2 regions of the Ureibacillus suwonensis genome follow, and region 1 is predicted to be linked to the other one. Evidence: riboswitches for the same ligand, from Rfam matches in the RefSeq annotation. Region 1 holds a riboswitch; the other holds the start of a gene.

Evidence for each region. Region 1 has a riboswitch for preQ1 ahead of queC (7-cyano-7-deazaguanine synthase QueC). Riboswitches for the same ligand answer to the same signal wherever they lie in the genome.
Region 2: linked by a shared signal. The riboswitch ahead of ACFPOH_RS03990 (QueT transporter family protein) and the one ahead of queC (7-cyano-7-deazaguanine synthase QueC) in region 1 are both predicted to bind preQ1.

The regions. Positions count from the first base shown of each region.
Region 1 is NZ_JBHSNQ010000067.1:14,293-23,880, forward strand. It holds gene ACFPOH_RS07740 (fluoride efflux transporter FluC) at 1-231, shown strand, start outside; gene ACFPOH_RS07745 (DUF2200 domain-containing protein) at 270-620, shown strand; gene ACFPOH_RS07750 (alpha/beta fold hydrolase) at 721-1,500, shown strand; gene ACFPOH_RS07755 (dihydrofolate reductase family protein) at 1,678-2,235, shown strand; gene ACFPOH_RS07760 (DUF5412 domain-containing protein) at 2,299-2,691, shown strand; PreQ1 riboswitch class I at 3,032-3,077, shown strand; gene queF (preQ(1) synthase) at 3,158-3,658, shown strand; PreQ1 riboswitch class I at 3,664-3,707, shown strand; gene queC (7-cyano-7-deazaguanine synthase QueC) at 3,763-4,431, shown strand; gene queD (6-carboxytetrahydropterin synthase QueD) at 4,424-4,894, shown strand; gene queE (7-carboxy-7-deazaguanine synthase QueE) at 4,887-5,615, shown strand; gene adhP (alcohol dehydrogenase AdhP) at 5,825-6,841, opposite strand; gene ACFPOH_RS07790 (hypothetical protein) at 7,104-7,259, opposite strand; gene ACFPOH_RS07795 (VOC family protein) at 7,431-7,802, shown strand; gene ACFPOH_RS07800 (phosphoribosylaminoimidazolesuccinocarboxamide synthase) at 8,051-8,737, shown strand; gene ACFPOH_RS07805 (asparaginase) at 8,963-9,588, shown strand, end outside.
Region 2 is NZ_JBHSNQ010000040.1:23,237-36,845, reverse strand. It holds gene trpB (tryptophan synthase subunit beta) at 1-432, opposite strand, end outside; gene trpA (tryptophan synthase subunit alpha) at 596-1,378, opposite strand; gene trpB (tryptophan synthase subunit beta) at 1,375-2,565, opposite strand; gene ACFPOH_RS04005 (phosphoribosylanthranilate isomerase) at 2,567-3,199, opposite strand; gene trpC (indole-3-glycerol phosphate synthase TrpC) at 3,196-3,993, opposite strand; gene trpD (anthranilate phosphoribosyltransferase) at 3,993-5,027, opposite strand; T-box leader at 5,117-5,347, opposite strand; gene ACFPOH_RS03990 (QueT transporter family protein) at 5,542-6,030, opposite strand; PreQ1 riboswitch class I at 6,038-6,081, opposite strand; gene ACFPOH_RS03985 (ABC transporter substrate-binding protein) at 6,443-7,462, shown strand; gene ACFPOH_RS03980 (ABC transporter permease) at 7,496-8,485, shown strand; gene ACFPOH_RS03975 (ABC transporter ATP-binding protein) at 8,517-9,311, shown strand; gene ilvA (threonine ammonia-lyase IlvA) at 9,830-11,089, opposite strand; gene ACFPOH_RS03965 (YjiH family protein) at 11,384-12,736, opposite strand; gene ACFPOH_RS03960 (solute symporter family protein) at 12,953-13,609, opposite strand, start outside.

The DNA of each region.
Region 1 (9,588 bases):
GCAGGCTCATTTTTATTAGGAATCATCACCGGTTCTACTGTGGATGAAATGATCGCCTTGCTTTTCGGGACAGGCTTCCTTGGGGCATTCACCACATTCTCCACTTTGAAATTGGAGCTCAACACGCTTTTTTTGAAGGATAAAAAAATGTTTATGTTGTATTTGATCATTACTTATGTTGGAGGAATAGCTCTGGCGTTTTTTGGGTATTTAATAGGGGGAATGGTGTGAAACGCTGTTTTTGATTTATTCGGAAAAGGAGTCTTAACATGAAAAACAACCGAATTTATAAGATGAAATTTTCAGGAGTATATCCCCTTTATGTTCAAAAGGCGGAGAAAAAAGGCCGTACAAAAGAGGAAGTGGATGAAATTATCTGTTGGCTGACAGGATATAGCCAGGAGGAATTGGAAGGGCAAATAGAAAAAGAGGTGGATTTTGAAACCTTTTTTGCGGAAGCTCCCCAATTAAACCCAAACCGCGCACTGATCAAAGGGGTCATCTGTGGAGTGCGGGTGGAGGAGATTGAAGAGCCGTTGATAAGGGAAATCCGTTATTTGGATAAATTGATTGATGAATTGGCAAGGGGAAAAGCGATGGAAAAAATTTTGCGGGCGTAGTTCCGGTCATCGCCGATTTATAGCGGGAATCCCAAATGCAGCCAAATCGATTCACCCAATGTTCCAGCCATGAATATTCTATTCCGAGAGGAGGATATTCATGGGCTTTTTTGTTCCCGTGGATTCGGGTGTGAAATTGTATGTGGAGGATATCAATCCTTTGGGCAAGAAAACGATAGTATTTTTGCATGGTTGGCCGTTAAGTCATGAGCAATTCGAGTATCAGTATAATGTATTGCCGGCGTTGGGCTACCGTTGTATCGGAATAGACTGGAGAGGGTTCGGAAAGTCGGATAGACCTTTTGAAGGTTATAGTTTCAATAGACTGGCGGATGATGTTTTTGCCGTAGTGAATGCATTGCAGTTAAACCATTTTGCTTTACTCGGGCATTCAACGGGAGGCGCCATTGCCTTAAGGTATGTGGCCCGTTACAAAGGCTTTGGCGTTTCAAAATTGATTCTCGTTGCCAGTGCGGCGCCGGTCGGATTTACTCAAGAAACGGCACAAAGTTTTTTGGAGCTGGCTTACAATGACCGCCCGAAAATGATGCAGAAGGTGATTGACGGATTTTTCTTCCAATATATCACAAAAGAATTTTCCGACTGGTTTATGAACATGGGGATGGAGGCGGCCAGCTGGTCCACCATTGCCATCATCAATACATTGCGGGATGAAACATTGTATGCGGATCTTTCAAAGGTGCATGTGCCTACTTTGATTATTCATGGAATTCACGACAAAGTGATCCCATTTGCACAAGCACACGAGCTCCATCAAGAAATAAAACATTCAAGGATTGTCCCTTTCCAATATAGCGGCCATGGAACATTCTGGGAGGAACGGGATAAATTTAATAAAGTGTTATGTCAATTTGTATGAAGCGGATTGGAGCAGTTTCCAATTCGCTTTACTTTTGGTGAATTTTAACAGCGAACATGCGGTTTTGTCGAAAAAATCGTCGGATTCGTCTTTGTGAACCTGCAAGAATCTTTTTTGAAACCGGTTTTTTAAGTAAAATAGAAATTACTCATGATTAGCCAGAAGGAGAAGTACTAAATGAGAAGAATTCTTTTGGATTTAGCGGTAACATTGGATGGCTATATCGAAGGGGAAAATGGTGAAGTGGATTGGTGCATTATGGAGCCGGAAATGAACTTTGCCGATTTTCTTCGTCAGATCGATACAATTTTTTATGGGCGAAAAAGTTATGAATTGTGGGGCGAATATTCCCCCGGAAAAGATGCAGACCAAGAAGAAAAAGAACTATGGGAAATAATTGATAGCAAAAGGAAGTACGTTTTTTCAAGGACACAGCAAAATACAGAAGGAAAAGCCATTTATATCAATGACAATATTCTTGAGGAGGTCCATAAAATAAAAAGCCAACCGGGAAAAGACATTTGGCTTTATGGAGGAGCAAGTTTGATTACAACATTTGTCAATCATAATCTGGTTGATGAATATCGGTTATCGGTCCATCCAATCATTTTGGGACAAGGAAAACCGCTATTTATCGATATTCAACAGAGAGTGGGATTGAAATTGATGGAAACAAAGACTTTTCCATCGGGAGTGGTTCAGTTGATCTATCATAAGATTGATTCAAATGGTTAGCAAACGCGAAACCTTTTCATATAAAAATCCGTTTTCATTGAAAAAACTTATGGGGGAAGGATCTTGGAAATTGACGTGAAAACAAAGGCGATGAAAAAGGTGATGACAGTCCTCCTCATCTGGTTTCTTTTATTTGCGGTTATTCTCAGCTATGGAATCTATTGGCTGTTCTTTGATTGGAGCCGCTTCAAGGATGAATTGATTGCCCAATCCACTTCCCCTGACGGAACCTATACAATTAACGCTTACTTATCCAATGGTGGCGCAACACTATCCCATTCGGTGTTAGGGGAATTGGTTTTCAACGAAAAAAATGAGAAACCAAAGAGAATTTATTGGGAATATAAAATCGATTATGCCATCATCGAATGGCTGGATGATGACACAGTGGTGATCAATGGGGTTCAGCTTGAGTTGCCAAAGGAAACTTATGATTATCGCAGGGGGATAAAATAATTTTCGCTTTCTTAATATATTTTTTGATTAGAAATAGAAGGTAGAATAATGAAATGAGTAATGGGGATGCTTACGCGGGAATTGGATACGGGCAATCCATACGGTCAGGGATGACAGGACGATACCCGGCGAAAAGCGTTTCGGGAAAACGAGAAAATGACAAGCTCAAAAACCATTCATATATGTTACTCATGATCACCCTTATCTTTTTCTTAGTCCAGTCTCAGGTGCACGCTTGTGAACCTGTGTGTTTTTTTTGCCTAAAATCCCATTTCCTTTGGCCAAAAATCAAGTTGACTCATCCCGGAAACTTCTATACTATTAAAATGGCCCGACTAGCACGGGAGAGGTTCATAGCTTAACCCTCTATAAAAAACTATGAAACAATAATTTCATCAGTTTTATAGAATTATTGGGTGCACCTCTCTTGAAAATGTTGGGAAACATTTTGCAAGGAGGTTTTTTTATGTCCAGTCGAAAATTGGAAGATGGTTTGCAGGATTTAACGCTATTGGGGAATCAGAAAACAGCGTATCCAACCCAATATGCGCCGGAAGTGTTGGAAGCGGTGGACAATCTTCATTCCAACCGGGACTATTTTGTGAAGTTCAATTGCCCTGAATTCACCAGCCTTTGTCCGCTCACCCAGCAGCCGGACTTTGCAACCATCTATATTTCTTATATTCCAGATAAAAAGCTGGTCGAAAGCAAATCCCTCAAATTATATTTATTCAGTTTCCGCAACCATGGGGATTTCCATGAAGACTGCGTGAATATCATTATGAACGATTTAATCAAATTGCTGGATCCAAGATATATTGAAGTGTGGGGCAAATTCACGCCGCGCGGGGGCATTTCCATCGACCCGTACTGCAACTACGGCAGACCCGGCACGAAATATGAAGAAATGGCCAACTACCGTTTGATGAACCACGATTTATATCCGGAAAAAGTGGATAATCGATAAATTGAATAACAGAGGTTCTTAGCTACCCTCTATAAAAAACTAAGAAGAAAACAGCATTTCCTTCTTAGAATGCTGTTTTTTCTTATATAAAGGAGTGTTTATGAATGAAAAGTGAGAAAGCGATCGTTGTATTCAGCGGTGGACAAGATAGCACGACTTGCCTGTTTTGGACAATGGAACAATTTGGGGAAGTGGAAGCGGTCACCTTTGATTATGGCCAGAGACATCGATTGGAGATCGAGTGCGCAAAGGAAATCGCAAAAGAACTCGGGGTAAAGCACCACATTCTGGATATGTCGCTGTTGAATCAACTGGCGCCGAATGCGTTGACGCGGGAAGACATACAAGTGGAAGAAGGGGAGGATGGCGGGCTTCCGAACACTTTTGTGCCAGGACGCAATCTGCTGTTCCTTTCTTTTGCAGGGGTAGTGGCAAGCCAAGTGGGGGCGAAGCATATCGTCACAGGTGTTTGCCAAACGGACTTTAGCGGCTATCCGGATTGCCGGGACATTTTTATCAAATCATTGAATGTCACATTGAATTTGGCCATGGATGATACATTTGTGATTCATACGCCGCTTATGTGGCTGACGAAAGCCCAAACTTGGGAGCTTGCCGACAAATTGGGCGCCCTTGATTTTGTGCGCAATAAAACTTTGACTTGCTATAACGGCATAAAAGCGGACGGTTGCGGGGAATGCCCTGCATGCAAGTTGAGAAGAAGAGGGCTTGAGGAATATTTGCGTTCCAGAAAGGGGTCTATCCATGCTTGAATTTCGAATTGTCGATAAGCTGCAAAAGCTGGGGGAAGATATCCAACGGGATCAATTGAAATATCATTCCAAACGGGTGCTTGTGTCGAAAGAGTTTACCTTTGATGCCGCCCATCATTTGCATGCCTATGAAGGGAAATGCAAAAATCTCCACGGCCATACGTACAAAGTGGTAATGGGCGTCAGCGGCTATCCGGACGATCGGGGACTGGTCATTGATTTTGCCGATCTCAAAGAAATTTGGAAGGAAAAAATAGAAATCTATTTGGACCACCGCTATTTAAATGAAACGTTGCCGCCGATGAATACAACGGCTGAAAATATGGTCGTCTGGATTTACGAGAAGTTGGCGGAAGCATTGGCGGAAAGAAGCATAGATGGTGCGCGGGTGGAATTCATCCGGCTTTATGAAACGCCGACAAGCTATGCGGAAGCAAGACGGGAGTGGATGGAAGGTGAGTAAAATCCCCGTCATCGAGATATTTGGACCCACCATTCAAGGGGAAGGCATGGTCATCGGGCAAAAGACGATGTTTGTCCGCACGGCAGGCTGTGACTATTCCTGTTCCTGGTGCGATTCCGCCTTTACTTGGGATGGCAGCGGCAAAAGTTTGATTAAGCAAATGACAGCGGAAGAGATATGGAACGAGTTGAAACGGCTTGGTGGGAATGGATTTTCTTTCGTCACGATTTCCGGTGGGAATCCGGCGTTAATTCGGCATTTGGAACATTTGGTGCGGATTTTAAAGGAGAATGGAATCCAAATCGGCGTCGAAACCCAGGGAAGCAGATGGCAGGATTGGCTGTACGAGGTGGATCAATTGACGATTTCCCCAAAGCCGCCAAGTTCCGGGATGAAAACGGATTTTACGGTGCTTACGGAAATTTTGGAGAAGCTTGAAAATCGAAAGGGGAGCCAACAAGTTTCTCTGAAAGTGGTTGTGTTTGATGAGAAAGACTACGGGTTTGCCAAGGAAGTGCACTTGCGCTATCCGGGCGTTCCCTTTTTCTTGCAGGTGGGAAATGACGATATTGCAACGACGGATCAAAAGAAGCTTGTTCATCATTTGTTGAAGAAATATGAAGCGCTGATTGATACGGTGATGGCCGATGAGGAATTGAAAAATGTGAAAGTGCTGCCGCAATTGCATACCCTTGTGTGGGGGAATAAGAGGGGCGTGTAAGTGTAAGAAAGGACTTCTATAAGACTTGCGAAGAGCCGATAATCGCCGCGTTGGGAAGAATAATCGCCAACTGGGCAAGGATAATCGCCAAATCTCCAAACATATTCGCCAACCAAAGAGACCAACAATTATCCGTCTTCTGCCCTCCAAATTCTTCGCAATTTTAAAAAGGAGCATGTCCAAAAGAGACTGCTCCTTCCTTTTATTTTTTAGTTCGTAAAGTCGATCACCATTCGACCAGTGAACTTTCCTTGCTCCATTTCTTCCATGATATCATTGATTTCTTCAAGTTTTCGGAGGGTTACTCTAGGTACTACTTTTCCTTCAGCTGCAAATTGGAACGCTTCTTTCAAATCTTGGCGGGTGCCGACGAGGGAACCGACCACTTGAATGCCGTCCAGCACAAGGCGAGGGATATCAAGATCCATTTTATCAACAGGCAAGCCGACTGCAACAACCCGGGCTCCTGCTTTCACGACATCTACAGCCTGGTTGAATGGCGCTTTCGCCACGGCTGTCACAACGCAAGCGTCCAATCCTTTGCCATCTGTGATTTCAAGGACTTTTTCTTTCGGATTTTCTTTTAACGAATTCACCGTGACATCTGCTCCCACTTCTTTTGCAAAGGCCAATTTATCGTCATTGATATCGAATGCGACTACTCTTGCGCCAAATACATTTTTTGCATATTGGACAGCCAGGCTTCCTAAACCGCCAATGCCAAATACGCCAATCCATTGCCCAGGCCGGATATCCGACACTTTTACCGCTTTATATGTTGTCACTCCGGCGCATGTAATGGAAGTGGCAGCCGCCGGATCCAAGTTGTCAGGCACTTTTACCACATAATCGGCAACCACGATCGCTTGTTCCGCCATGGCTCCGTCAACCGTATAGCCGGCATTTTTTACATTTCGGCACAACGTTTCTCTTCCCGTTGTGCAATACTCGCAATGGCCACAGCTTTCGTATAACCAAGGAATGGCTACCCGGTCGCCGACTTTTAAGGAAGTGACCCCTTCAGCCACTTCAACGACTTTTCCAACGCCTTCATGGCCGAGAACTACACCTGTGACATCCCCAAAATCCCCGTTTTTCACGTGCAAGTCTGTGTGGCAAACTCCGCAATACTCCATCTGCACCAACGCTTCACCATGTTTAAGCGGCCGTAATTGTTTGTCCACCACACTAACCGTCTTTTCTTTTGATACAACTGCAGCTTTCAATAAAGATCCCCCTTTGTTTGAATTTCGTACATGGAAGCGTATCCATATACTTAAAAATAAAGATACTAGCAGAGAGTATGTTCAGCAATATAGGAAATACTACTATTTAATGTAAATAGATTTCCATTTTTCGACATAAAAAAATAGGGAGATAAGCGCGGATTATATCTCTTTGTGAATAGTAAAATATGATTATCAAAATAAGTTTTATGGAGGACGAAAATGCTACTGTTGAGTTACAAATCATCGTCTTTTGAAAAATTCATCTCTTTTCTGCAAACAATAAAAGCAATGTGGCCAATGGTCCCAATAAAAGCGAAATCAAGAACCAGTTCAATCCGGAGCGGTTTTTTCCTTGGGCAAGCCCTGCATTGATCAACGCCAAAGTGCCCCAACCAACAACATATTCATTTTCCATGATAGCCTCCTCATTGATTTCTTTATATATATTATAAACCTAGAATCTAATCATGGTTATATTATTATATAGGAAAAACCCTATTTATAGGAAAATATTCAGTTTGAAAAATACTTAGCTAATCCATTTTTATGGCATAATGAAATGAAAAACTGTAAAAGGGGAATCTCGATGATCCAAATTGGAAAAATCACAATCTATGTTGAAGATCAGGAACAGGCAAAAGATTTTTGGATTAACAAAGTAGGGTTTGTATTGAAATTCGAACAGCCAATGGGACCTGGGATGGCGTGGATCGAGGTGGGGCCTGAAAATGATTTTGCGACATTGGTGCTATACTCAAAAGCGTTGATGAAGAAACAAAAACCGGAAAATGTCGCCCATCCAACCCTCCTTTTCAGCACACCGAACATTGAAGAGGCGTATGAGCGGTTGAAAAATAATGGTGTAAAGGTGGATGAACTCCAAAAATTTCCTTATGGTTCGATGTTCACTTTCTATGACCAAGATGGAAATCAGTATTTGTTGAGAGAAGATAAATAATAATGTCAGCAAAGCAGGCTATCCGGAGAGAAGGAACTTTCCGGATAGTCATTTTATTTGATCCACGGCGGTAAATCGGCATATGTCACAAGACAGCCGCTTTTAGATTCATCGGCCTCATCGCTATAATAATGAAGAAATTGTAAATAATAAAAGAGGCCCTCTTGTCCGATAAACTTTGTTTGATTTATTATAAAGACAGCATCAGTTCTATCGATGTAAAGGCTAAAAGAAGAAGGAGACTTGACATGAAGCACATTTACACTGGTAAAACGAAAAATGTTTACGAATTGGAAGATGGCAACTATTTATTGGAATTCAAAGATGACGTAACAGGCGTTGACGGGGTATTTGACCCAGGTGCCAATACGGTGGGATTGACAATTGAAGGTGCAGGACTTGCAGGATTGAAATTGACGAAATATTTCTTCGAATTGCTTAATGAAAAAGGCATCCCAACGCATTTTATTGAAGCGGATATCGATAAAAAGACGATGAAAGTGAAACCGGCGGAAACTTTCGGCAAAGGCTTGGAAGTGATTTGCCGCTTCCGCGCAGTGGGGAGCTTCTTGCGCCGCTACGGCCTTTATGCAACAGAAGGGCAACCTCTTGATGCCTTTGTGGAAGTGACAATCAAAGACGATGAACGGGAAGACCCGCCAATCAGCGAAGATGCGTTGGACATGCTTGGCATTTTATCCAAAACGGAATACAAAGTGCTAAAAGAACTTACACAAAAAATCGCCGGCATTGTAAAAGAAGAATTGGCGAAAAAAGGCATCGAACTTTACGATATTAAATTCGAATTCGGCCGTGATAAAGAAACGAATGAAATCATGTTGATCGACGAAATTTCCGGCGGCAACATGCGCGCCTACAAAAACGGCGAATACATCGAGCCGTTGGAATTGGAAAAATTGATTTTGGAAGGATAGAGATAGGGACTGGTAGAAAAAGAGCGGGTGGAGAAGACCATGGAGTGTTGCCATTCGCTCTTTTTTGCATTTTAAACCCGGAGAAAAAATGCACTTTGATTTGAATTAACTCCCTTGGCAGCTGCCGGGGGTTTTTCTTTGGACGTGCGACAGTTGAAGTTCTTGTAACAATGGTTTATTTTGATAAATGAACGTTTATAAACTGAGAGTTTAGGAGTGCAAATAATGAAAAAGAAAGTAGTTTTGATCAGTACGGGCGGCACGATTGCTAGCGGCGTGAATCCGGAAACGGGGCTCCTCACATCCGGCATGTTGACGGGGGAAGATTTGTCCAAACAATGTGTGCTGCCATCACATATTGAATTGAAGGTAGAAACCCTATTCCATTTGCCAAGCAATGAAATGACCTTTGACCATTTAATTCAGTTAAAAGAAAAAATTGAACAAGTTTTTGAGGATCAAGAAGTGGCGGGAGTGGTCGTGACCCACGGAACGGATACGCTGGAGGAAACGGCGTATTTCTTGGATTTGACAATTGGTGACGGGCGGCCGATTGTAGTCACAGGCGCCCAACGAAGCCCGGCCACGATTGGAACGGATGCCTTTTCCAACTTGCGTCAAGCCATCATTTTGGCTGCAAGAGAAGAAGCAAGAAGCTTAGGTACGGTCGTGTTATTTAATGAAAAGATTCTTCCTGCCCGCTATGTGAAGAAACATCATGCTTCTAATGTGGACGGCTTCAACGCGCCGGGGTTCGGCCATTTGGGGTATGTGGATGAGGAAGAAGTCATCCTTTACGGGAAAACGGTGAAAAAGGAAACGTATGAGCTGAAGTCCGAATTGCCTTATGT
Region 2 (13,609 bases), on a different contig from region 1:
GCGTTTCGTATCTTTTGCCCCCATGTAGATTGTGCATTCCATTCCGAACATCGCAGCCGCCGTCGCAGTGGCAACCCCGTGTTGACCTGCTCCCGTTTCAGCGATGATTCTTTTTGCCCCCATGCGTTTGGCAAGCAGAATTTGGCCGAGTACGTTGTTCAATTTATGGGATCCTGTATGGTTCAAATCTTCCCGTTTTAAGTAAATTTTTGCTCCGCCCAATTTTTCTGTTAAATTTTTGGCGAAATAAAGAGGGGTTTCACGGCCGGCATATTCTTTCAAGTAATAATTGAGTTCTTCATTGAAAGCCGGGTCGTCTTTGACTTTTGCAAATTCTCCCGCAATTTTCTCCAGCACTTTTTGCACTTCTTCTGGAACGAAGCTGCCGCCATAGTTTCCGTAGTAACCGTTTTGAATTAAAGTTTGATTCATGTTTTCCAACTCCTTTTTTATATTATTGTCAGATAAGTCATGAAATTCAATAGGGAAAATATAAGAAGGCTGTCGATAATGCCACAAAACCTGTCAATAATGCCACAAAACATGGCAATATCGTCACAAAAAGTGTCAATATTGCCATAAAAACCGCCAATCATTAAGCCAGAGGAACCGTCTTCGAAGCTTTCACCAAGTGTTCAATCGTATCCCAATCATCTTTGGTCAAACAGTCGACAATCTTGCTTCCCACGATGACGCCACTTGCAAAGGAGCCGAATTGCTTCACGTGTTCAGGAGTGGAGATGCCGAAACCCGCCAACACCGGGGTATCGGTATAGCTCTGGATTTTTTTGAAATGGCTCTCCAAATCTCCTTCGAAAGTGGAGCGGGCGCCGGTGATTCCGTTGACCGTCACCGCATAAATGAATCCTTCGCTCGCTTTGGTCAATTTTTCGATCCGCTCCGGCGTACTTGTCAATGAAACAAGCTGCACTAAATCGATGCCGGCTGCCTTCAAGGAAGGATGGACAAGGCCGCTTTCCTCCAGGGGCATATCCGGAATGATAACGCCACGAATCCCTGCATCATAAGCATCTTTTGCGAACTCGCCAATTCCGTAGGCCAAAACCGGATTTAAATATGTCATCGCCACCAATGGAACGGTAATTTCCTCTGCAAAAGCGGCAAGGGTTTCAAGCACTTTTCTTAATGTCACGCCTTTCGCCAATGCCCGCATGCCAGCCTCTTCAATCGTCGGTCCATCCGCGACCGGATCGGTGAAAGGGATGCCCACTTCAATGGCCGTGACGCCGAGTTCCTGCAATTTCAAGATGGTGGGTTTCAACTTTTCAAGTCCACCATCACCGGCCATAATGTAGGGAATAAACGCTTTATGGCCTTGGCGGGTTGTTTCTAAAATCGCTTCTGTAATTCGGCTCATGCCAAGTCACCTCCAAAGGCATCGTAGATTGTGTGCACATCTTTATCACCGCGGCCGGATAAACAAACGACGATGATTTGATCTTTATCCATCGTTTTAGCCAGTTCCGTTGCATAGTGAACGGCATGGGCGCTCTCAAGGGCAGGGAGGATTCCTTCTGTCCGGCATAGAAGTTTCACTGCCGCAAGGGCTTCTTCATCCGTTGCCATCACGTATTTTGCGCGGCCGGTTTCATGCAGATAGCAATGTTCCGGGCCGACCCCGGGATAGTCAAGGCCCGCTGAGATGGAGTAGGCTTCCTGCACAAATCCGTTGTCATCCTGCAATAAGTACATATAAGCCCCGTGCAGTACGCCCGTTTTCCCGCCGTTGATGGCGGCTGCGTGTTTGCCGGTTTCAAACCCTTTTCCTGCAGCTTCCACACCGTACAAGGCAACTTCTTGATCTTCCACAAAAGGATGGAACATGCCGATGGAGTTGCTGCCGCCGCCGATGCAGGCGACAACCGCATCCGGAAGGCGGTTTTCCTTTTCTAAAATTTGTTTTTTCGTTTCATCCCCGATGACTCTCTGAAAATCGCGAACGATGGTAGGGAAGGGATGTGGCCCCATGGCGGAACCTAAGATGTAATGGGTTGTTTCCACGTTTGTCACCCAGTAGCGCAAGGCTTCGTTCACCGCATCTTTCAGCGTTCTGGATCCTTTTTCAACCGCAACCACTTTTGTGCCCAACAGTTCCATTCGGAATACGTTCAGCGCCTGGCGTTTCACATCTTCAGCCCCCATGAAGACGACGCATTCCATACCAAGCAGGGCGCAGGCGGTTGCCGTTGCCACACCGTGTTGGCCGGCACCTGTTTCCGCCACGATTTTCGTCTTGCCCATTTTTTTGGCGAGCAATGCCTGGCCGAGGGCGTTGTTGATTTTATGTGCGCCGGTATGGTTTAAATCTTCCCGTTTTAAATAAATTTTGGCGCCGCCGCAATGTTCCGTCAGCCGTTCCGCAAAGTAGAGGGGTGTCTCCCGGCCGACATAGTCTTTTAAATAATAGCGGAGTTCCTGTTGGAAGGACTCGTCATGTTTATAATGTTCATAGGCTTCTTCCAGTTCTTGTAAAGCGGTCATCAATGTTTCCGGAACAAATTGTCCGCCGAAACGGCCGAATTTGCCTTTGATTGTAGTCGTCATATCAGTTAGCTCCTTTTACGGTTTGTTGTGAAGTTTTTACGGCTTGGATGAAGGATTGGATCAGTTCGCCGTTTTTTTCGCCATTTTGCTCAACACCGCTCGATACATCCACAGCGGAAGGCCGGACGGTGGCGATGGCTTTTTGCACGTTTGAAGCATTAAGCCCACCTGCCAAAATCACTTTCTCCCTTGGGATGGAAAGTTGATCCAAAAGCGACCAGTCAAATACTTTTCCGCTTCCGCCTGCGTAGTCCGTTCCGGGTGCATCGAACAAATAGTAATCTACGTTAAACTTGCCGGCTTTCTTCACATCTTCCTCATCCCGAATGGAAAAGGCTTTGATGGAAGGGTAGCCCAATTGTTCAATAAAGGCCGGATCTTCATTGCCATGATATTGCACATAATCGAGCGGTACGTTTTCAAAAGCCTCTCTCACTTCGTTCTCAGTGGGATTGACGAAGACGCCCACTTTTTTCACGTGGTTCGGCACCAGTTTCGCCAGTTTCCGGGCTTTTTCAATGGAAATTTGCCGCTTGCTCGGCGCAAACACAAAGCCTACAAAATCAGCTCCCGCATTGACGGCACAAAGTACATGCACCGCTTCTTTCAACCCGCAAATTTTCACCTTCGTCATCGCTCTACATCCTCTAACGCCGGAAGTTGGATTTGAAACGATCTTAACGTGTCTTCCGGATTTCCGCTTCTCATCAATGATTCACCGACGAGGATTCCCCGCGCACCGGCGTTCGCCACCCGCTCAGCATCCGCTGTTTCAAAAATGCCGCTTTCACTGATGAAGGCGATGTCCGGATAACGGTTGATGGTTTCTGCAAGCTTTTCCGTTTGGGCCAAATCCACATGGAATGTTTTTAAATCCCTGTTGTTGACGCCAAGAAGTTTTGGTTGAATGCGGAGGGCACGCTCCAATTCTTCTTCGTTGTGCACTTCCACCAGAACTTCAAGACCCAGGTTTGTTGCGTACTCATGCAATCCGGCCAACGTTTCGTCATCCAAAGCGGCTACAATCAGAAGAATGACGGATGCACCGGCATGAAGGGCATAGTCGATCTGAACTTTATCGATGATGAAATCTTTATTTAAGATAGGGAGATGGACGTTTCTTGCAATGTCCGCCAAATCCTCAAAAGAACCTTTGAAATATTTTTCTTCCGTCAATACCGAAATGCAGGCGGCCCCTGCCTTTTCGTAGCGCTTCGCCTGTTCCACCGGGTCCACATCCGCATTGATGATGCCTTTGGAAGGGGAGGCGCGCTTCATTTCAGCGATAATTTGCAAAGTGTCCGATTTTTTGAGTGTCTCGTACAACGATGGCCGCTTTTTGATTGGCGCGTTCAAGTCGGGCGTTGTTCTTTTCAATTGAGGCAGGATGGATTTTTTATGTTCAATAATCGTATCTAAAATCGTCATCAGAATGTTTGCTCCTTTATGATGTTTTGGCTGAATTCAACGACTGCTTCAAGTTTCTCGTAAGCGCGTCCGGATTCGATGGCATCGCGGGCCATGCAGACGCCATCTTTCAGAGAATCAACGGCGCCATAAGCGAAGAAACCGAGCGCCGCATTCAAAACGACTGCATCATAATAAGGCGTGCGTTTTCCTCTTAATAAATCTTTTAAAATTTCCGCATTTTCTTCCGGCGTACCGCCACGGAGATGGGTGATGGATGCGGGTTGCAATCCCAATTCTTCAATGTTGATCGCCAATGGTTTAATTTCCCCATTCAGAAGCAGCACGGAGCGGTTCCGATGATCGAGGGAAGCTTCATCCATCCCTTCCGATCCCGATACAACAATTGCGCGTTTCCGTCCTAAAATGCGCAACACTTCCGCATAGTGTTCGACAAAATCCGGCCGGTTAATGCCGACGAGCTGACTGTCCAAGTCCACGGGATTTGTCAATGGACCGACCAGGTTAAAAATTGTCGGTTTTCCGATGGCCCGCCGAACTTCACCGATGCGTTTCAATTTCGGATGAACGGCAGGGGCGTAAAGAAAAACGATGCCTTCCCGCTTCAACAATTGGACGGATTCTTCGACTGTAAAATCTGTATGGATGCCCAATGCCTGAAGAACATCGGCGCTGCCGGAAGAGCTGGAAATTTTACGGTTGCCGTGTTTTGCCACTTTCACGCCGCTGCTTGCCAACACAAAAGCGGAAGTGGTGCTGATGTTGAAAGTTTGCAGACCATCGCCGCCGGTACCGCAATTGTCTATATAAGTCCCTTCCGGAACAGGAATTTTGATTGCATTGGATCTCATCACGATGGAAAGGGCGGCAACTTCTTCGGCTGTTTCTCCTTTTTCGCGGAGGGCCAGCAAAAATTCCGCAATGGCTTCTTTTGGCGTTTCGTCGTCAAAGATGATTTCCACCGCTTGAATCATTTCATCGTAGGGCAAATTTTCCTTTTGCTGAACTCGTTTTGTAAAAGCTTGAATGTTCATTCTATCATCCTCCAAATTTGATAAATTTGAAGTTTAGATAGAATAGCCGCAATAAAAAAACCTCTGCAAACGGGCGTGAAATCCCATTTGCAGAGGACGACCGTGCTGCCGCGTTGCCACCTCTGTTGAAGTAACGACTACTTCCACCTCAGTGTGCCCAGCTGTGTGGGGCACTTCCCGATAACGAGGGAAAGACGTCAACCACTTGCGCAGTTGCTCTCGTAAGGCCCATTCACGAATGGCATGCGCCAGTTTTCACCGTCCACTGGCTCTCTTAAGCGATGCACAGTTCGTTACTTTTCCTTACTCATCAATTTTGGCTCGGCTATTCTCTACTAAACTCAGGCTCAACTCAACTCGTTGCGGTGCTGTGCTTCCACAGCCTTTCTCCGCCACGAACAATTTAATTGATGACTATTTTATTCAGAAATTGTATGAATGTCAATAATATTCACGCAATTTCATGAAAAAGAAACACAAAACCCGGGGCATATCCCTGCACCCCGGGTTGATATCACTTATCGATCAGATGTTTGAAATCCAATCGTTTGTCCAGCAATTTCATGATTGGTATGCCAATTAACAATACAACTGCCTCCCCGACGGCTGTAGTCAGCCATGAAAGCCAGAACGGTAACTCCAACGCCAATTTCAATTCCAAGGCGATGATCCACATCATGAAGGTGAAGACAAATGAGTTGATCAACATGCGGACAACGACGTTTTTCACAAATTTGCCCACGATGATCAAAATCGTCAAACAAATAACGGAGTGGGCCACCCCGAACACCAAATCAAACCAGCCAAGGGGTGAAAACAGATTTGAGATGAACACCCCCAAAACAACCCCTAACATATAGCGGGGGTTGAAAGCGATCAAATGGTTGAAGATTTCGGCTATGCGAAATTGGATATCGCCGAAGCTCAAAAAAGACAGCGTATAGGTTACGGCAATATAAAGTGCGGCAATAATCGCGGTTACTGCCATGAATTTTGGTTTCATTATTTTTCACTCCTTAGTTTTTTATCGTGGGATTTCGCGAACCACGGTGTGTTGAACACACAAAAAAACATTATATTACATTCGGGAGAAAGAAGCAAATTGAGTGTTGGAATAATTTACCTTATATATAGGTGCTTTTTATCATAAAAAAATTTTACGGTTATTTCACAAAATATTCATTATTTTTATATAACATTTTCTCTGGAAAACCCACGTAATTTACTGGTTTAAAGCGTTAAATTGTTATTATTGAAAGAATAAAATGAATATTTTTGAATTCAGAACATTCCTAATGTTATTGACTGTTCTTTTATGAAAATGTAATATAACGTTAAACTTCGCTTTATTCGAATAAAGCGAAAATTTATGTTAGAAATAGTCAGAAATTTTAAAGAATATCGGGGGGAATTTGATGAAAAGTAGTATGAAAAAACTATCATTTTTATTGTTTGGTTTATTATTGCTTCTAGCTGCTTGCGGCGGCGGTAATGACAATACATCTGACTCGGGTGACAGCAAAGATAAAGAAGCGACGGAAGAAACAAAAACTTACAAGATTGGTGTTACACAAATCGTTGAACACCCATCTTTGAATGCGGCATACCAAGGATTCCAGGATGCGTTGAAAGATGCGGGACTAAAAGTTGAATATGATTATCAAATTGCGCAAAACGATAACAGTTTGAATACACAAATTGCACAAAATCTAGCAAATGCGGGAGTAGATTTGATTTTTGCGAACTCCACTCCATCTGCACAAGCTGCGAAAAACGTAACATCCGATATTCCAATCGTGTTTACGTCCGTAACAGATCCGGTTGCAGCTCAATTGATCGATTCCATCGAATCTCCTGGCGCTAACGTGACTGGTACAATCGACTTGCATCCAGATGCAATCAAAACAACGGTGGAATTCATGAAAAATGAATTGGGCGTTGAAAAAGTGGGTATGGTTTACAACGCCGGTGAACAAAACTCCGTGGCACAAGTGAACCAAGTGAAAGAAATTGCGGAATCATTGGGAATGAAAGTTGAATCCGCAACAGTGGCACAAAGTTCAGAAATCAAGCAGGCAGCGGAATCTTTGATCGGCAAAGTGGATGCCTTCTATATCATCACAGACAACACAGTGGTATCCGCTCTTGAATCTGTAATTCAAGTAGCAGACAGCAACAAATTGCCGCTTGTTGTCGGAGAATTTGACTCTGTAAGACGCGGCGGATTGTTGGCATTTGGCTTTGAATACTACGATATCGGTTACCAAGCTGGCGAAATGGCTGTGAAAATCTTGAAAGGTGAAGCGACACCGGCAGATATTCCTGCAGAATATCCAGCGACATTGAAATTGGTAATGAATAAAGATGCTGTTGAAAAACTTGGCCTTGAAGTGAAAGAAGAGTGGAAAGCAGAGCTTGTAGAAACAGAAAAATAATGAATTTCGACATGTTAGGAGAGATGATTCAATATGTTTGCAGCAATGTTCGGTTCAGTTGAGCAAGGAATCATCTACGCGATTATGGCACTCGGAGTGTATCTAACATTCCGAGTGTTAGATTTTCCGGACTTAACGGTAGATGGTAGTTTTGTAACGGGTGCGGCCACGGCTGCGACGATGATCGTGCTGGGGTATCATCCCATTTTGGCTACGCTCGCTGCAATTGTTGTAGGATTTATAGCAGGATGCATCACTGGTTTATTACATACAAAAGGGAACATTAATCCGCTCCTTGCCGGTATCATTATGATGATTGGCCTCTATTCCGTAAACCTGCGAATCATGGGTCTCTCAAATGAAAATGCAACGAGCCTTCCGAACGTTCCCCTCCTGAACAGTGAAACCATCTTCACGCAGTTTTTAAAATTCTGGGAACCATTAGGGATTGATTCGGCATTAAATAATCTCCTTTCGGGTTTAGGAGTAAGCACACTTCCGAAAACTTGGGGAATCCTATTTATCATGATCATCCTGACAGCCGCACTGAAGTTGGTAGTCGACTGGTTCTTGAAAACAGAAGTGGGACTTGCCATTCGTGCGACAGGGGATAACAAACGGATGATTCGCAGCTTTTCGGCAAATACGGATCATTTGATCATTTTGGGGGTTGGGCTTTCCAACGCGCTTGTCGCATTGGCCGGTGCGCTAATTGCCCAATATTCCAAATACTCCGATGCCACAATGGGTATTGGGATGATTACAGTGGGTCTTGCCTCTGTCATTATTGGGGAAGCGATTTTTGGAACGAAATCCATCATGCGCACAACGTTTGCCGTCGTGATCGGGGCTATTATTTATCGTATTGTGCTGGCGCTCGCGTTGCGGATCCAATTCCTCGATGCAAGTGATATGAAGTTGATTACGGCGATTATCGTTATCTTGGCATTGATTGTTCCGCAAATGATCGAAAAGCAAAAAGATAAGAAGCGGAAAGCGAAACGGCTCCAGGCAAAAATATGACATCAACAACGGAGAAAGGGGGGCGAACAATTTGCTTAAACTGGAAGGCATTACAAAAATCTTTAACGAAGGAACTCCGGATGAAAAAGTGGCATTGAAAAATATCAATCTCCATTTAAAACCGGGAGATTTCGTAACGGTCATCGGAAGTAACGGTGCCGGAAAATCGACGATGATGAACATGATTTCCGGAGTGTTGACACCGGACGTCGGAAAAGTATGGATTGATGGAAAAGATGTAACGGGTTTGCCCGAATATAAGCGTTCCCATTTTATTGGACGCGTCTTCCAAGACCCGATGGCAGGGACGGCGCCAACGATGACGATTGAAGAGAATCTTGCCATCGCTTATGCACGAAATGCCAAACGCACGTTGCGTTTAGGGGTGAACCGGGAGCGTCGTGATTTCTTCCGCACGGCTCTTGAAAAATTGCATTTGAATTTGGAAAACCGGTTAAATGCAAAGGTCGGTTTATTGTCCGGCGGGGAAAGACAAGCCTTGTCCTTGTTGATGGCAACTTTTACGAAACCGTCCATCTTATTGCTTGATGAACACACGGCAGCCCTTGACCCTTCCCGGGCGGAATTGATTACAAATTTGACAAAGCAATTGGTGGAAGAAAATCATTTGACAACGTTGATGGTAACCCACAACATGCAACAGGCCATCGATTTGGGGAACCGATTGATTATGATGGATAAAGGGCAAATTATCTTGGAAGTGGATGAAGAGCAAAAACCAAACTTGACAATCCCTGACTTAATGGCGGAATTCGAACGAATCCGTGGTGAAAAAATGACCACTGACCGAACATTGTTGGGGTGATTGGATCAGTTTAGAAACCAACTCTTGGGAACAAGGGTTGGTTTTTTATTTTTGAAAGGATTGAGGAAGTGCTGATTTTCAAGGTTTTTTGGAGTCCAAAAATCATTTTTGGAGCACTTTTTGCGGTTGCGGGAAAGGGAGGGGGATTATGAAGATTTTCCCCGAAATGCAATTATAAGGACAAAGAGGTGATAATCGAGTCTTTGCATGATGATGCATTATTAATTAAACCTTGGATTACGGATGCAGAATTTGGCCGTTTTTTCAACATTCCATCAAGAACAGCTTATGAAGAAAACTCCCTCTTCAGCAGCAAGGGGAAAAGAGAGGGGGAGTTTATATCATCTCTAAAACATTTAGGAGTGGAAACAATCATTCCGATAGAAATCTCCTGTCGATATTGTCACAAAAATGGGGAATATGTTCTCAAAATCAGGTGATATTGTCACAAAATCTAAAGATAAAAATATCTTCTCCTAAAAAAACCCGAGCTCTTTTTCGCCCGGGTTTTGCCATGATCAAATCAACAATCCAAATAGTGTGCTGTCTTTATTCACTTCTTTAAATTCAAAACCATTGACGCGCATGCGGTCGATCAAGCCTTCATAATCTTCCGGTTTGCTTATTTCGATTCCGACTAATGCAGGTCCCTCTTCTTTGTTGTTTTTCTTTGTATATTCAAAACGGGTGATATCGTCATTCGGACCAAGAACCACAGTCAAGAATTGACGCAACGCTCCCGCCCGTTGAGGGAAGTTGACGATGAAGTAATGCAACAATCCTTCATATAATAAGGACTTTTCTTTGATTTCCTGCATGCGGCTGATATCGTTGTTACCGCCGGTGATGATGGCGACGGCCGTTTTTCCTTTCAAATGATCCGCATAGAGATCAAGGGCGGCCACCGGCAATGCACCGGATGGTTCTGCAATGATGGCGTGTTTATTATATAAATCCAGGATAGTTGTACTTACTTTTCCTTCTGGCACTGTAATAATATCGTCCAAATATTTGCGGCAAATTTCATAGGTTTTTTGCCCGACACATTGAACAGCTGTACCGTCGCAGAATTTATCGATTTTTTCCAAAGTGGTAGGGCCTCCGTTTTCAAAGGCGGCTTTCATACTTGGAGCGCCTTCCGGTTCCACGCCGATCACTTTCGTATTTGGCGAAATGTTTTTAATATAGGCAGCCACTCCGCTCATGAGTCCGCCACCGCCGATTCCGCCAAACACAAAATCAAGGGGCTCATCGATATCATTTAAAATTTCCACGCCGACCGTCCCTTGTCCTGCGATAATATCATAATCGTCAAATGGATGGATGAAGATCATCTCATGTTCCAAGCAGTAATCCATTGCCGCATTGGCGGAATCGTCAAATGTATCGCCGGCAAGCACAATTTCCACATAATCGCGGCCGAACATGCGCACCTGATCGATTTTTTGCTTTGGTGTGGTGAGCGGCATAAAAATAGTCCCTTTAATTTTTAAATGGGAGCAGGAATAGGCGACACCTTGGGCATGATTGCCCGCACTGGCGCAAACGACGCCCCGTGCGCGTGCTTCATTTTCGATTTTTTTTATTTTATAATAGGCACCCCGCAGTTTGAAGGAGCGCACTGATTGCAAATCTTCGCGTTTTAAATAAATATTGGCGCCATATTTTTCAGACAAATATTCATTCTTTTGCAATGGTGTGTGAGTGACGACATCTTTCAACTGATGTTGTGCTTTTAAAATGTTCTCCACTGTAAAACTTTTATCAGCAACTTCCATTTTATTTTAAACCTCCATGAGCATTCAGCATTAATATATTTTAACATAAGATTCGATATTTTATGAAATTTATTAACACTGTCACAAAATACTACCGATTATGTATGCGAATTTTCAGAAAAAACTTTTTGGATATAAATAATATACAGAATAGTCTAAAGACAGCTTTCAAAAAAATCAAGGAAATCTCAATAAAAAAAGAAAAAAATTTATTTGTTTAAATCGTTAAAGCGTTTTCATGGTATAAACAATAAAAAAACACCATTTTCACAAAGGAAAATGGTGTTAACCGTGTCAAAAAATGAGGTGGGCAATAAGGGCGACAATCGGAATCGAAATGATTGTGCGGATTAAAAAGATGACGAACAAATCCCATAATTTTAATGGAAGTTTTGTACCTAAAATCAAACCGCCGACTTCAGACATGTAAATCAATTGAGTGACGGAGACCGTTGCAATGAAGAAGCGCGTCAATTCCGACTCGATTCCTGCTCCGAGGATTGATGGAAGCAGCATGTCCGCAAAGCCGATGATCATCGTTTGGGCCGCATCATCTGCAAAAGGAATTTGGAACAACTGTAAAATCGGTTCAAACGGCATTCCCAACACTTTAAAGAAGCTTGTATATTCCGCAAGAATCAAGGCGATCGTACCGAATGACATGATGACGGGCGTAATCGCAAACCACATTTCCAGCACATTTTTAAAGCCGGAGCCAATGACCTTCAATAAATTTTTATTGCTTTCGGCTTTTTCCAACGCATTTTGCAGACCGAAAGAAAACACATTAAAGCCTTTTGGAATATCTTCACGGTGAGCTTCGGGGGAAGAACCGTCGAAATACGTATCCGGTTTATTTCTCAAAGGATAAATTCTCGGCATAATCACCGCCAAAATCAGCCCAACCAAAATGACTGTCCCGTAAAACTGCAAGAAATATTGGCTGAGCCCAGCCGTCTCGACAATCACAAAGCAGAAGGTGATGGAAACGACCGAGAACGTTGTCGCAATGGCCGCCGCTTCCCGTGCTGTATAGTTTCCTTCCTCATATTGTCTGTTAGTTAGAAGGACCCCGATGGTACCGTCGCCAACCCATGATGCCAAACAGTCGATGGCTGCCCGTCCAGGTATTTTGAAAATCGGACGCATGATTTTCACCATCATGGAGCCGAAAAATTCCAATAATCCGAAATCCGTTAAAAGGGGCAGCAACAACCCGGCAAACAGGAATAACGAAAACATCATCGTCACCAAGCCGCCATCCGGATTCAATAACAAACCGGCTGTATTTTCGCTTGTGAACGCTTCCGGCCCGGTTTGGAACAAATACAATGTCGCAAAAATCACCGCCAAAACCCGCATGATCGTCCAAAACAAACGGGTGCGGAATAACGCATCAAAAATCGTCACTTTCCCTGATTGCGGTACAAAGTGCATCACAATCGATCCAACGGCTGCAATAATAAACACTACATACGCAAACCAGTGGATAAAAGAAACGACTTTAGCCGAAAGTCCATTGGCAAAAATTGCAACAGGAACTTTAAGTCCATCCGGCGTGCCCACCGGAATAATAAATAAACAGATTCCCAATATTGAAAGACATATAAAAAGAAACCATATATATGGATTGAATTTTTTTGTCATAAGTACCCCTCATTTAATTTGGATTGCATATTTATACACTATAAATGCTATTTATACGATTGTCTATATATTGAGAAAAAGAAATTATATTCCGAAATTTTATACTTTTTGCACAGTTTTTCTGCAACACGATTGAAAAATGTGAATCAATGCAAAAAAACACACCATTTCTTGTGAAAAAATGGTGTGTTTGGTATGAAAATCTACTATTTAATATTAATGATGTGATACTTCGGATACTGCAACGCCGGTATTCGCTTTAACGCGGATTTCATTGTAGATTTTTTCGGCGTCTTCCGCTTTATTTGAAGTGAGTACAGTACCCAAATATCCAGCGATAAAGCCTAAAGGAATAGTAATGATGGCTGGAACTGAAAGAGGAACTAATGGATCGCCGACAAAAATTGCCGCGCCTTCCACTGGGCTCCATACGTTTGGTCCCAATGCCCCCAATACCAAGCAGGAAATCAAACCTGTTGCCATTGCAGCAATAACCCCGTTTGAATTGAATCTTTTCCAGTAGATTGTATATAAAATCACCGGCAAGTTGGCTGATGCGCCAATGCAGAAAGCAAATGACACAAGGAATGAAACGTTTAAGCTTTGGGCAAACAGCGCCAAAATGATTGAAATCACGGCAATTGAAATGGAACCGATACGGGCTGCCAATACTTGTTGTTTCTCAGTCAATTTTCCGTCTTTGATAATTTCTCCATAAATATCATGGGAAATTGCAGAAGCGCCAGTCAATACCAACCCGGACACTACCGCCAAAATTGTGGCGAATGCAACGGCTGCAACGAATGATAATAGAATGTTGCCGCCCAAATATTCCGCCAATAGTGGAGCTGCCGTATTTCCGGCGGCGTTTTC